2 regions of the Marinobacter sp. MA genome follow, and region 1 is predicted to be linked to the other one. Evidence: predicted binding sites of a transcription regulator. Region 1 holds the regulator's gene; the other holds the start of a gene.
The links. Region 1 encodes sigma-54, which starts transcription at its own class of promoters, with help from an activator protein. Its sites were predicted from a motif close to ANTGGCATNNANNTTGCTNT; they were not measured.

Region 1 (5,299 bases):
CTGGCTTTTTTCCAGAATATCGGTCATGTGTCTATTTTACTCACCTTCGCCGAAATAATCGTTGATCAGTTCGGCCAGGGCCTCTATGGCCTGCTCTTCATCCGGACCATCGGCAATAAGCTCCACATCGGTCCCTTTGCTGGCGGCCAGCATCATCACCTGCATGATGTTTTTTGCGTCTACATCCCGGCCCTTGCCACTAATCCGCACACTGCTGTCGAATCTGGATGCCGTGTTAACGAGTTTGGCCGTGGCGCGCGCGTGCAAACCCAGCTTGTTGATGATGGTAATCGGGCGGCGAATCATGGTTCGATCAGATCTCTTCCCGGGTCTGAAGGTGTGGCAGTTCGGTATGGCGTACCTGCACATTGCTGTAGCGCTGCCGGAAGTAGTCGCCCAACTGCTCGCAAACATACACTGAACGGTGCTGGCCGCCGGTACAGCCAATGGAAATCGTCATATAGCTGCGGTTGCTGTCTGCGAAGGAGGGCAGCCAGGTATCCAGGAAGGCCTTCAGGTCGTCGATCATCTTCCGGCTCGCCGGTTCCTTTTCCAGAAATTCGATAACCGGCTGATCCGTGCCCACGTACTTCCGCAGACTGGTATCCCAGTAAGGGTTGGGCAAACAGCGGACATCGAAAACATAGTCGGAATCCAGCGGTACTCCGTGCTTGAAGCCAAACGACTGGAACAGCAGTGCCAGCTCCTGATCCTTCCGGCCAACAACTCTCTGCTTCACCATATCCCGAAGTTCGTACATCGACATACCGGTGGTGTTCACATACAGGTCGGAAAGCTTGGAAAGTGGTTCAAGCAGCTTCTTCTCGCTGGTAATGGCTTCCCTGAGGGAGGTCTTGTCGTCACTCAGCGGGTGTTTTCTGCGGGTGGCGTGGAAACGCTGGAGAAGTGACTGCTCGTCGGCATCAAGGAAGATAATTTCAACGGTAACCCCGGTCTCCTGGAGGCGCCGGTAAATTTCCTCGAAATTGGCGAGCTCGCCGGAAAGGTTGCGCGCATCAATGCTGACCGCCATCTTGCCGAGCCGGCCGGGCTTGGTCTGGCTCGCGGCTTCCCGGGTGAGAGGAAAAAGCAAGCCAATGGGAAGATTGTCGATGCAGTAGAACCCGAGGTCCTCCAGCACATGAAGCGCGGTACTTTTACCCGAACCGGACCTGCCACTGACGATAATCAGCTTCATGACCAAATCACCTCCACTGCAATGAAAATCAGCCGCCTGAGGCGGTCATGCGCTGGTACAGCGTGCCGGCGTCCTCACATTGCCGGAGGCGATCACAGAACGACCGCTCATTGAACTTCTCTGCCAGTTGGCTGAGCAGCTCCAGGTGTTCGCTGGTTGCCTCTTTCGGGACGATCAGGGCAAAAATCAGATCCACCGGCTGATTGTCGATGGCATCGAATTCAACGCTTTCTTCGAGCGTCATCAGCACGCCCACCACGTGATCAAGGCCCTCCAGGCGACAGTGGGGAATGGCGATCCCCTGGCCAATGCCGGTACTGCCCAGACGCTCACGGGAAATGAGGTTGTTGAAGAGCTGGGTCTCGCTGAGCGTATTGTCCTGGTGGTTTATTTGCTCGGCAATAAACTCCAGGGCCCGTTTCTTGCTGGACGCAGGTACCCTGCAGAGGGTGAGCTCCGGAACAAGAATAGTGTCTATGGTCAGGGATGTGTCGCTCATGGATCGACTGCGTTTCCGTTAAAAAAAAGGCTGCGACACGTTGTTCATGTCGCAGCTCGATTAGATGACTTGCATGAAAACAGCCAGTTAGCGAGAGCCGTTTCCGTGCATCCGGTCTACATTCTTTTCCTTGTGCTTGAGGATCTGGCGGTCCAGTTTATCGATCAGGGCATCGATGGCTGCGTACATGTCCTCGTTTTCTGCCTTTGCGTGAATCTCACCACCAACCACGTGCAACGTGGCTTCCGCAATCTGGCGCACCTTTTCCACTTCCAGGGTCACCTGGCAGTTACTGATGTGGTCGAAGTGACGCTCGAGCTTTTCGAACTTCTCTGAAACGTAATCTTTCAGTGCGGGAGTCAGTTCTACGTGATGGCCTGAAATATTGAGTTGCATAGGCGTCTCCTGTTGTCATCGTGCCGGCTCCCGGGAGCCGGTCTGGGTGCTGGCGCATTGTGCGCCGGCGAATACGGTGTTGCGCCCCGCACCGGGGTATTCAGACCAGCCGCTTGCGCTCGTTGGACGGCGGAATGTGCATGGCCTCCCGGTACTTTGCAACGGTGCGTCGCGCAACCTTGATTCCCTGTTCTCCTAGCATGGCTGCAATTTTACTGTCGCTCAACGGCTTTTTGGGCGTTTCCGCGGCAATCAGCTTCTTGATCATCGCCCGGATGGCCGTGGAGGAGCATTCGCCGCCCTCGTCAGTGCTGACGTGGCTGGAGAAGAAATATTTCAACTCGAAAATGCCCCTTGGGGTATGCATGTATTTCTGGGTGGTTACCCGTGAAATCGTCGATTCATGCATTTCTACCGCCTGGGCGATGTCTGAAAGAATCAGCGGCTTCATGGCTTCCTCGCCGTGATCCAGGAATCCCTGCTGGTGTTCGACAATACGGGTCGCCACTTTCAACAGGGTCTCATTGCGGCTTTGCAGGCTCTTGATAAACCACTTGGCCTCCTGCAACTGATCACGCAGGAAGGTGTTGTCGGCACTGCTGTCCGCACGCCTTATAAGTGAAGCATAGCTGGCATTCACCCGAATGCGCGGGGCAATTTCCGGATTCAGCTCAACACGCCAGCGGCCATTGTGCTTGCGAACGATAACGTCCGGAATGACATAGTCGGGTTCGGCGCGATCAATCACGTCGCCCGGCCGCGGGTTAAGGCCGGTGATCAGAGCCAGAACCTCTCGCAACTGGTCTTCTTTCAGACGGCTGCGCCGCAGCAACTGGGCGTAGTCACGGTTGCCCAGCAGATTGATGTAGTGGGTAATCACCAGTCGCGCCTGGGCCAGCCAGGGCGTCTCGGGTGGTAGCTGGTTGAGCTGGATCAGCAGGCATTCCTGCAGATCCCGGGCAAACACCCCTGGCGGATCAAAGTGCTGGAGGCGGTGCAAGACGGCTTCCACTTCATCCAGTTCCAGAGGGTCTTCCTCGTTCTCATCCAGCAGTCCGGCGTGGATTTCTTCCAGAGGGCTGGTGAGATAGCCGCGCTCATCCACAGCGTCCATCAGGGCATGGGCAATGGCCTGGTCCCGTTCACTCAGCGGGGTCAGATTGAGCTGCCATTCCAGGTGATCCTGAAGTGTTTCGGTGGGCGAGTTGCGGGTCTCGAAATCGTGATCGTTCTCGTCGTCGTTGCGGGCGGCCGGCGCGGGCGCGGACTGGTAGATGTCGTCCCAGGCGGTGTCTACCGGCAGGTCGTCCGGAATGTTGTCCGGAATGTCGTTTTCGGAGGACCAATCCGGGCCATTCTCTGATTCGTCCCAGTCGCTCGAAGGTTCCGGCGCTGACTCGGCCGCGGATTCTTTCTCGCTAGTCTCGCGCTCGTCGTTCTCGGCGGTTGCGTCAGCCTGATCATCGTCCTCGGATGTCTCCAGCATGGGGTTGGATTCCAGTGCCTGCTGGATTTCCTGTTGGAGGTCGAGGGTGGAGAGCTGGAGAAGCCGGATCGCCTGTTGCAGCTGGGGCGTCATGGTCAGGCTCTGACCCAGCTTTAACTGTAAGGAGGCTTTCATAACCATGGTTCAGGATCCGTCACTCATCAGCGCTTTGTGTCATAAGTCGTGAAAAATTCTATATATGCCGGTTACTTGCCGTCGTTTTATTTTACCCTAGCAAGTTCTTTGCCGAGTTTACTTGCTACAGGTCATCAAAACAATGAGCCTTTCGGTGTCACAGCCTGAATTCATCGCCCAGGTAGACTTCCTTGACTTGCTGGTTGGCCAAAATCGCATCGGCATTGCCGGAGGCGATGATGTGGCCTCCGGAGACAATGTAGGCGTTCTCGCAGATGTCCAGGGTCTCTCGCACGTTGTGATCGGTAATCAGAACGCCAATACCCTTGTCACGCAGATGCCGGATGATGTGCTTGATGTCGCTTACGGATATCGGGTCGACACCGGCGAAGGGTTCATCCAGAAGTATGAAGGCCGGTTCCATGGCCAGCGCCCGGGCAATTTCCACCCGTCGCCGTTCCCCTCCCGACAGGGCCATGCCAACGCTGTCCCGGATATGGGTTATGTGGAATTCTTCCAACAACTCCTCGAGCTTTTTCTCTCGATCCGCTTTGCCCAGCCCCCGACGGGTTTCGAGGATCGCCATGATGTTGTCGCGTACCGACAACTTGCGGAACACCGAGGCTTCCTGGGGCAGGTAACCGATGCCTTGCTGGGCGCGTCCGTGCATCGGCAGTGGCGTAATATCCCGGCTGTCGATGGTGATGCGGCCACGATCGGCAGGGACCAGACCGACGATCATGTAGAAGCAGGTGGTTTTCCCGGCGCCGTTGGGGCCAAGCAGTCCCACTATCTCCCCACTGCGAATTTCCAGGGAAACGTCGATCACCACTTTTTTCTGCTTGTAACTCTTTGCCAGGTTACTGGCTCTCAGAACTGCCATCGGTTTCCTGTCTGTCAGTGCGTCTGTCGGCGCTGCGTGGCTGAATCACCATCTCTACCCGGCCGCTGCCTTCGCCCGTGTCTGCGCCGCCTTCAGCGGTCACTACCCGGCCGGCGGTATCATAATGAATGACGTCGCCGCGGAACAGGTTGCCATTCTGCTCGATGACTGCTTCGCGTTCAAAGGTCAGCCGACTGTCGGTGGCTGACCAGGTAATGTTCAGGGCGCGTGCGTCGGTTTCTCCTTCGCCCTCTCGTGCCGGCTGCCGGTATCTGGCCGGGGTGCCGGAGGCCTCGATCCGGCTCAGCCCGACCTCGGAGCGATATAAGACTACCCGATCCGCGTTCAGCCGGGTGTTGCCCTGCTCAAGTTCTACATCCCCGGTGTAGGTGGCAATGCCCTGACCATCGTCGAGGCGTGCATTGTCTGCGGTAACCTTGATGGGGGTGTCGGAATCAAGGTCGAAAGCGGCCGCCGGGCCGATCATCGCGGCTGTCAGCAGGGCAACCAGCAGGCGCCGGTATCGGTTAGTTTCCGGTTTCATAGCGTCCTTCCACCTGGGAGTTCAGTTCCAGAATCCGCTCGTCTATCCACGCTTTCATGCCCGTGGCCCGGGTAATACCGGAAACGTCGCGTATTTCTACGGGTGCATCTGTATATACCATGCCCCGGTCGTTATCCAGGGTCAGGGTTGATGTTGTC
Region 2 (5,299 bases), 2.1 Mb from region 1:
GCATCCGGATATCGCTCACGATGGCGTCCGGCTGTTCGTGTTCCAGCCGCATCATGATGCTTTCACCACTGTCAAAAACTCGGGGCTGCATACCGGCCTGGTTAAGGGCGCGCTCCAGCACCCAGCGAATACTGCGGTCGTCGTCTATGATCCAGACGTTCGCCGGTTGGCTCATGGGGTGTCCTCCAGAGGCAGGAAGATGATGAAGTCGGTTCGGCCTGGCTCGCTCTCGCATTCGACCAGTCCGCGGTGTTGGCCGATGATGCTCTGGGTAATGGAAAGGCCCAGGCCGGTGCCACTGGCACGGCCACTGATCATCGGATAGAAAATGTTCTGCACCAGCTCCGGCGGAATGCCGGGGCCGTTGTCGATAACGTCGACCCGGCACACGAGCCTGTGGCGTCGGTTACCAATGGTGAACTGACGCAGGGTGCGGGTGCGGAACGTAATGGTCGGCGGCTCGTCGGAACTGTGGCTCGCCTGGTTTTCGAAGGCTGCTTCCATGGCGTTCCGTGCGATGTTCAGGAACGCCTGAATCAGTTGTTCCTTGTCACCCTTGAACTCGGGAATGCTGGGGTCGTAATCCCGTTCGAAATTCAGTCGTCCCTTGCTTTCCGCCTCAAGCAAGGTGCCTACCCGTTCGAGGATTTCATGAATATTGGTCGGCGCCAGCTTCAATGCCTTGTTCGGGCCCAGCATCCGGTCCACAAGGCTCCGGAGCCGATCCGCCTCGTCGATGATGACCCGGGTGTATTCCCGTTGATCCTCACTGTTGAGTTCCCGATCAAGAAGCTGCGCCGCACCACGGATGCCGCCAAGCGGGTTCTTGATCTCGTGGGCCATGCCCCGGACCAGAATTCGGGTGGTCTCCTGCTGGGAGATGATGTCTTCCTCACGACTGATACGCATCAGCCTGTCTCTCGGCTGGATCTCGATCAGGAGTTCCGTCGGTTCCAGGCTGATGGGGGTGACGGAATAATCGACCGTAAGCCGGGAACCGCTGGTGAGGAGAAACTCGGCCTCGCGGCGAGTATAGGATTGTCCGTTCCGTACAGCGGCAAAAAGCGTTTTCAGGGCGTCTTCGGATTCCACCAGAATGTCCTGGAAGGGTTGGCCCTGACTGCGGGTCATGCTGGTTTCGAACAGGCTTTCGGCGGCGGGGTTGAGATACCGGATGCTGAGATTGTCCTCGAGCACCAGGACAGCGGTAGTGAGGCTGTCGAGAATGCTCTTGTATCCGGTTTGATGGGCCGAAGGCAGTGCCATGCGTGAATCCCGTTGGTTCGACATAGTGTGACCTCCGGAGTTTTGCAAAAAGCGAACCACTTTGAACCCGGTTCACGAATGAGTGGGCAAAGTGCGGGCAGAGGGGCTTATTGGCGCTGAAAAGTGCCGTAAGCTGGTGCAAATGGGAGAAATCCCTCTGACCAGTCCGGAAAATGCGCCCCGTTGCTGATCAGAGTATGGCTTTTTTCTGGTGCGTGAGCACCAAAATAGTGCGAATTGTTAGGCAGGTTTGGTTAGTTCAATGCGGAAGGGCGGTGAACGGTGAAGGTGATCGGTGAGCCGGTTTTCACCTGAACTCCGTTTTCATCCACGATGTGGACGCGGGCTTCATGGGTTCCACGGAAGACGTTGTTGACGGTGATCGAGCCAGAAGTACTCTGGCCGACTGGCTGCCCGTCCAGCGTGACTTCGTATTTGTGACCAGGCTGGAGCCCGGGTGTGCTACGGACCTCGAACTGTACGTCGCCGCTGCCACTATGGAACGCCTGATTGTTGTCTGGATAGGCGAACGAGACGCTGTCGTAAGCCGCGCCTTCCCGCTGCACCTCTTCGCGCAGCTTTTCGGTTTCCTGAACAACTTCTGGCTTGGGCAATGTGATGGTCGTGACTGGCTTGACCTGGACCGCTTCAGAGCCCTCGCTTGGCTCGTCAGAGTAGGTGACGTTGCCGTAGGCATCGACATTTCGGTAAACCTCGGCAGAGACGGGAACCGCCAGCAAAAAGAAAAGGCCGGCAACCAATCCAGACTTTGGATTCATAAGCTCACCTGTTATTGGGTTTCCTCGATTATCGGCGGCGCCCGGAGTCTTTTCAACGCCTGCAGAGCCTGATGTTGGTTACATATCGTTAAGGGCTCCAGGCACTGTGCGGCTGCTCACAAAAAAGCCCCGCACGAAGGCGGGGCTTGTCTGCTTTCCTCTAAAGCGAGGTGTTAGCAGGAGTAGTACAGGTCGAACTCGATCGGGTGAGTGGTCATGTTCAGTTTCTCGACTTCACCGCGCTTCAGATCAACGTAGCCTGCGATCATGTCTTCGGTGAATACGCCACCACGAGTCAGGAACTCGTGATCTGCTTCCAGGCAGTCCAGGGCTTCGGACAGAGTCTCGGCCACGGTCGGAATGCTCAGGGCTTCTTCTTTCGGCAGGTCGTACAGATCCTTGTCCATGGCATCGCCAGGGTGGATCTTGTTCTGGATACCGTCGAGGCCAGCCATCATCAGCGCTGCAAACGCCAGGTACGGGTTGGCAGACGGATCAGGGAAGCGAACTTCGATACGACGCGCTTTCGGGCTGTTCACATACGGGATACGGATAGAGGCTGAACGGTTACGGGCAGAGTAGGCCAGCATAACCGGAGCTTCAAAGCCCGGAACCAGACGCTTGTAAGAGTTGGTGGAGCTGTTGGTGAAGGCGTTGATGGCCTTGGCGTGCTTGATCACACCGCCGATGTAGTACAGAGCGGTTTCGCTCAGGCCAGCGTAGCTGTCACCGGCAAACAGGTTCTTGCCGTCTTTGCTCAGGGACATGTGAACGTGCATGCCGGAACCGTTATCGCCGACAACCGGCTTGGGCATAAAAGTGGCGGTCTTGCCGTAGGCGTGGGCCACGTTGTGCACGCAGTACTTCAGGATCTGAACTTCGTCTGCTTTGCGGGTCAGAGTGTTGGCGCCAACGCCGATTTCACACTGGCCAGCGGTGCCCACTTCGTGGTGGTGCACTTCGATTTCCAGTCCCATGGACTCCATGGCCGCACACATGGCGCCACGCAGGTCGTGGAGGCTGTCAACCGGCGGAACCGGGAAGTAACCGCCTTTTACGCCCGGGCGGTGACCGATGTTGTTGCGATCGAAATCTTCGCCGGAAACCCAGGCGGCTTCTTCAGAGTGGATGTGGTACATCGCACCCTGCATGTCGACGTTCCATTTTACGGAGTCAAACACGAAGAACTCGGGCTCGGGGCCGAACAGGGCACCGTCTGCGATGCCGGTAGACTTGAGGTATTCCTCTGCGCGACGGGCAACGGAGCGTGGGTCACGCTCGTAACCCTGCATAGTAGAAGGCTCTACGATGTTGCAGGTGATGTTTACTGTGGTCTCTTCGGTGAACGGATCGAGTACGGAAGTCTCGTCGTCCGGCATCAGGATCATGTCGGATTCGTTGATGCCTTTCCAGCCCGCGATGGAGGAGCCGTCAAACATCTTGCCGTCTGCGAAAAAGTCTTCATCTACTTCGGTGGCAGGCAGTGTAACGTGCTGCTCTTTACCGCGGCTGTCAGTGAAGCGCAGGTCAACCCATTTGACTTCGTGTTCTTTGATCAAATCAACTGTCTTGGACATTGTGCATGCTCCGTAAGTTATACCGCACAGGCGGCTGTATTCATGTTCGTGGCGCCGGATCGCCCGGGTTATCGGGTTCCGATCTGTTTCTCAGGTTTGCGCAGCTTAGCAAATGCCGTTGCGTCTTACCTGTAAATTTCGGCTGATTTCGATAAAGCAAGGCGCTTGCCAATTTTTAGGGCATGCGCCAGAACGGCGCAACTGCAAGGGTTTGGGGCATATTAGAAGGAAATGATGCGCCCTCCACCGAAAACCTGCACCCAAATGGTGCACCTTGTTGGTGCATTTATGAGGTGGTCGCCCCAATGAGGTGCGCGCCCGCTGTATGAAGAATAGGCGTTTTTCTTCATATTAACGACACAGACTTTTCGCTATACTGCGCGCCGCTTCATTTTTTACCCTGTCATTTTCAGGTCCATGATCGGAAAGCACCGTGCAGGGTGCCGGGCAGCCAGCTCCGGTGAATGAGTTCATTTTACGGATTTGAGACGGCATGTGCTGGGATTCCCCCTGCGAACGACCTTCTCAGGTCATTGAGTGCATGCCGCAGGAATATTTTTGTGATTGAGAAACTTCGTAATATCGCCATTATCGCCCACGTTGACCATGGTAAAACCACGCTCGTAGACCAGCTTTTGCGCCAGTCAGGCACTTTGGAGCGCAAAGAGCTCGATAGCGAGCGGGTCATGGATTCCAATGATCAGGAAAAAGAGCGGGGCATTACCATCCTGGCGAAAAACACCGCTCTGAAATGGAATGGCTACGACATCAATATTGTCGACACACCGGGCCACGCAGATTTCGGTGGTGAAGTTGAGCGGGTCATGAGCATGGTGGATTGCGTGCTGCTGGTTGTTGATTCCATCGACGGCCCCATGCCCCAGACACGTTTCGTTACCCAGAAGGCGTTTGCCGCGGGGCTGCGTCCGATCGTTGTGGTTAACAAGATCGATCGTCCTGGCGCCCGTCCGGATTGGGTTGTGGATCAGGTATTCGACCTGTTTGACAACCTGGGCGCCACTGACGAGCAGTTGGACTTCCCGATTGTGTACGCCAGCGCCCTGAACGGCATTGCCGGGCTGGATCACGAAAAGCTGGATGACAACATGGATGCCGTGTTCCAGGCGATTGTTGACCATGTCCCGGCACCCAATGTCGACCCGGACGGCCCGTTCCAGATGCAGATTTCCCAGCTGGATTACAACAGCTTCCTTGGCGTGATCGGTATCGGCCGTATCATGCGCGGCAAGATCAAGACCAATTCGCCGGTAACCGCTATTGGCGCCAACGGCAAAAAGCGCAACGGCCGCATCCTAAAGATCATGGGGCATTCCGGTCTGCAGCGGGTCGAGGTGGACGAAGCCCAGGCTGGAGACATTGTCTGTGTCAGCGGTATGGATGAGCTGTTCATCTCCGACACCCTTTGTGACCAGGCCAACGTTGAAGCGCTGCCGGCACTGACGGTGGATGAGCCGACCGTATCCATGACCTTCCAGGTCAACGATTCGCCGTTTGCCGGCAAGGAAGGCAAGTACGTTACCAGCCGGAACATCAAGGAGCGTCTGGAAAAAGAACTGCTGCATAACGTTGCGCTGCGTGTTGAGGAAGGTGACTCTGCCGACAAGTTCAAGGTATCCGGCCGTGGTGAGTTGCACCTGTCCGTTCTGATCGAGAACA

Region 2: a site for sigma-54 is predicted at 3,776-3,795, ahead of glnA (glutamate--ammonia ligase). Genes of this name have one in related genera too.

The regions. Positions count from the first base shown of each region.
Region 1 covers NZ_CP103058.1:2,950,561-2,955,859, reverse strand. Annotated here, with positions in the region: gene mgtE (magnesium transporter) at 1-27, opposite strand, end outside; gene NUW46_RS13670 (HPr family phosphocarrier protein) at 37-306, opposite strand; gene rapZ (RNase adapter RapZ) at 314-1,198, opposite strand; gene ptsN (PTS IIA-like nitrogen regulatory protein PtsN) at 1,227-1,697, opposite strand; gene hpf (ribosome hibernation promoting factor) at 1,785-2,093, opposite strand; gene NUW46_RS13650 (RNA polymerase factor sigma-54) at 2,194-3,714, opposite strand; gene lptB (LPS export ABC transporter ATP-binding protein) at 3,872-4,597, opposite strand; gene lptA (lipopolysaccharide transport periplasmic protein LptA) at 4,575-5,141, opposite strand; gene lptC (LPS export ABC transporter periplasmic protein LptC) at 5,125-5,299, opposite strand, start outside.
Region 2 covers NZ_CP103058.1:780,295-785,593, forward strand. Annotated here, with positions in the region: gene ntrC (nitrogen regulation protein NR(I)) at 1-175, opposite strand, end outside; gene glnL (nitrogen regulation protein NR(II)) at 172-1,266, opposite strand; gene NUW46_RS03620 (DUF4124 domain-containing protein) at 1,521-2,045, opposite strand; gene glnA (glutamate--ammonia ligase) at 2,219-3,622, opposite strand; gene typA (translational GTPase TypA) at 4,183-5,299, shown strand, end outside.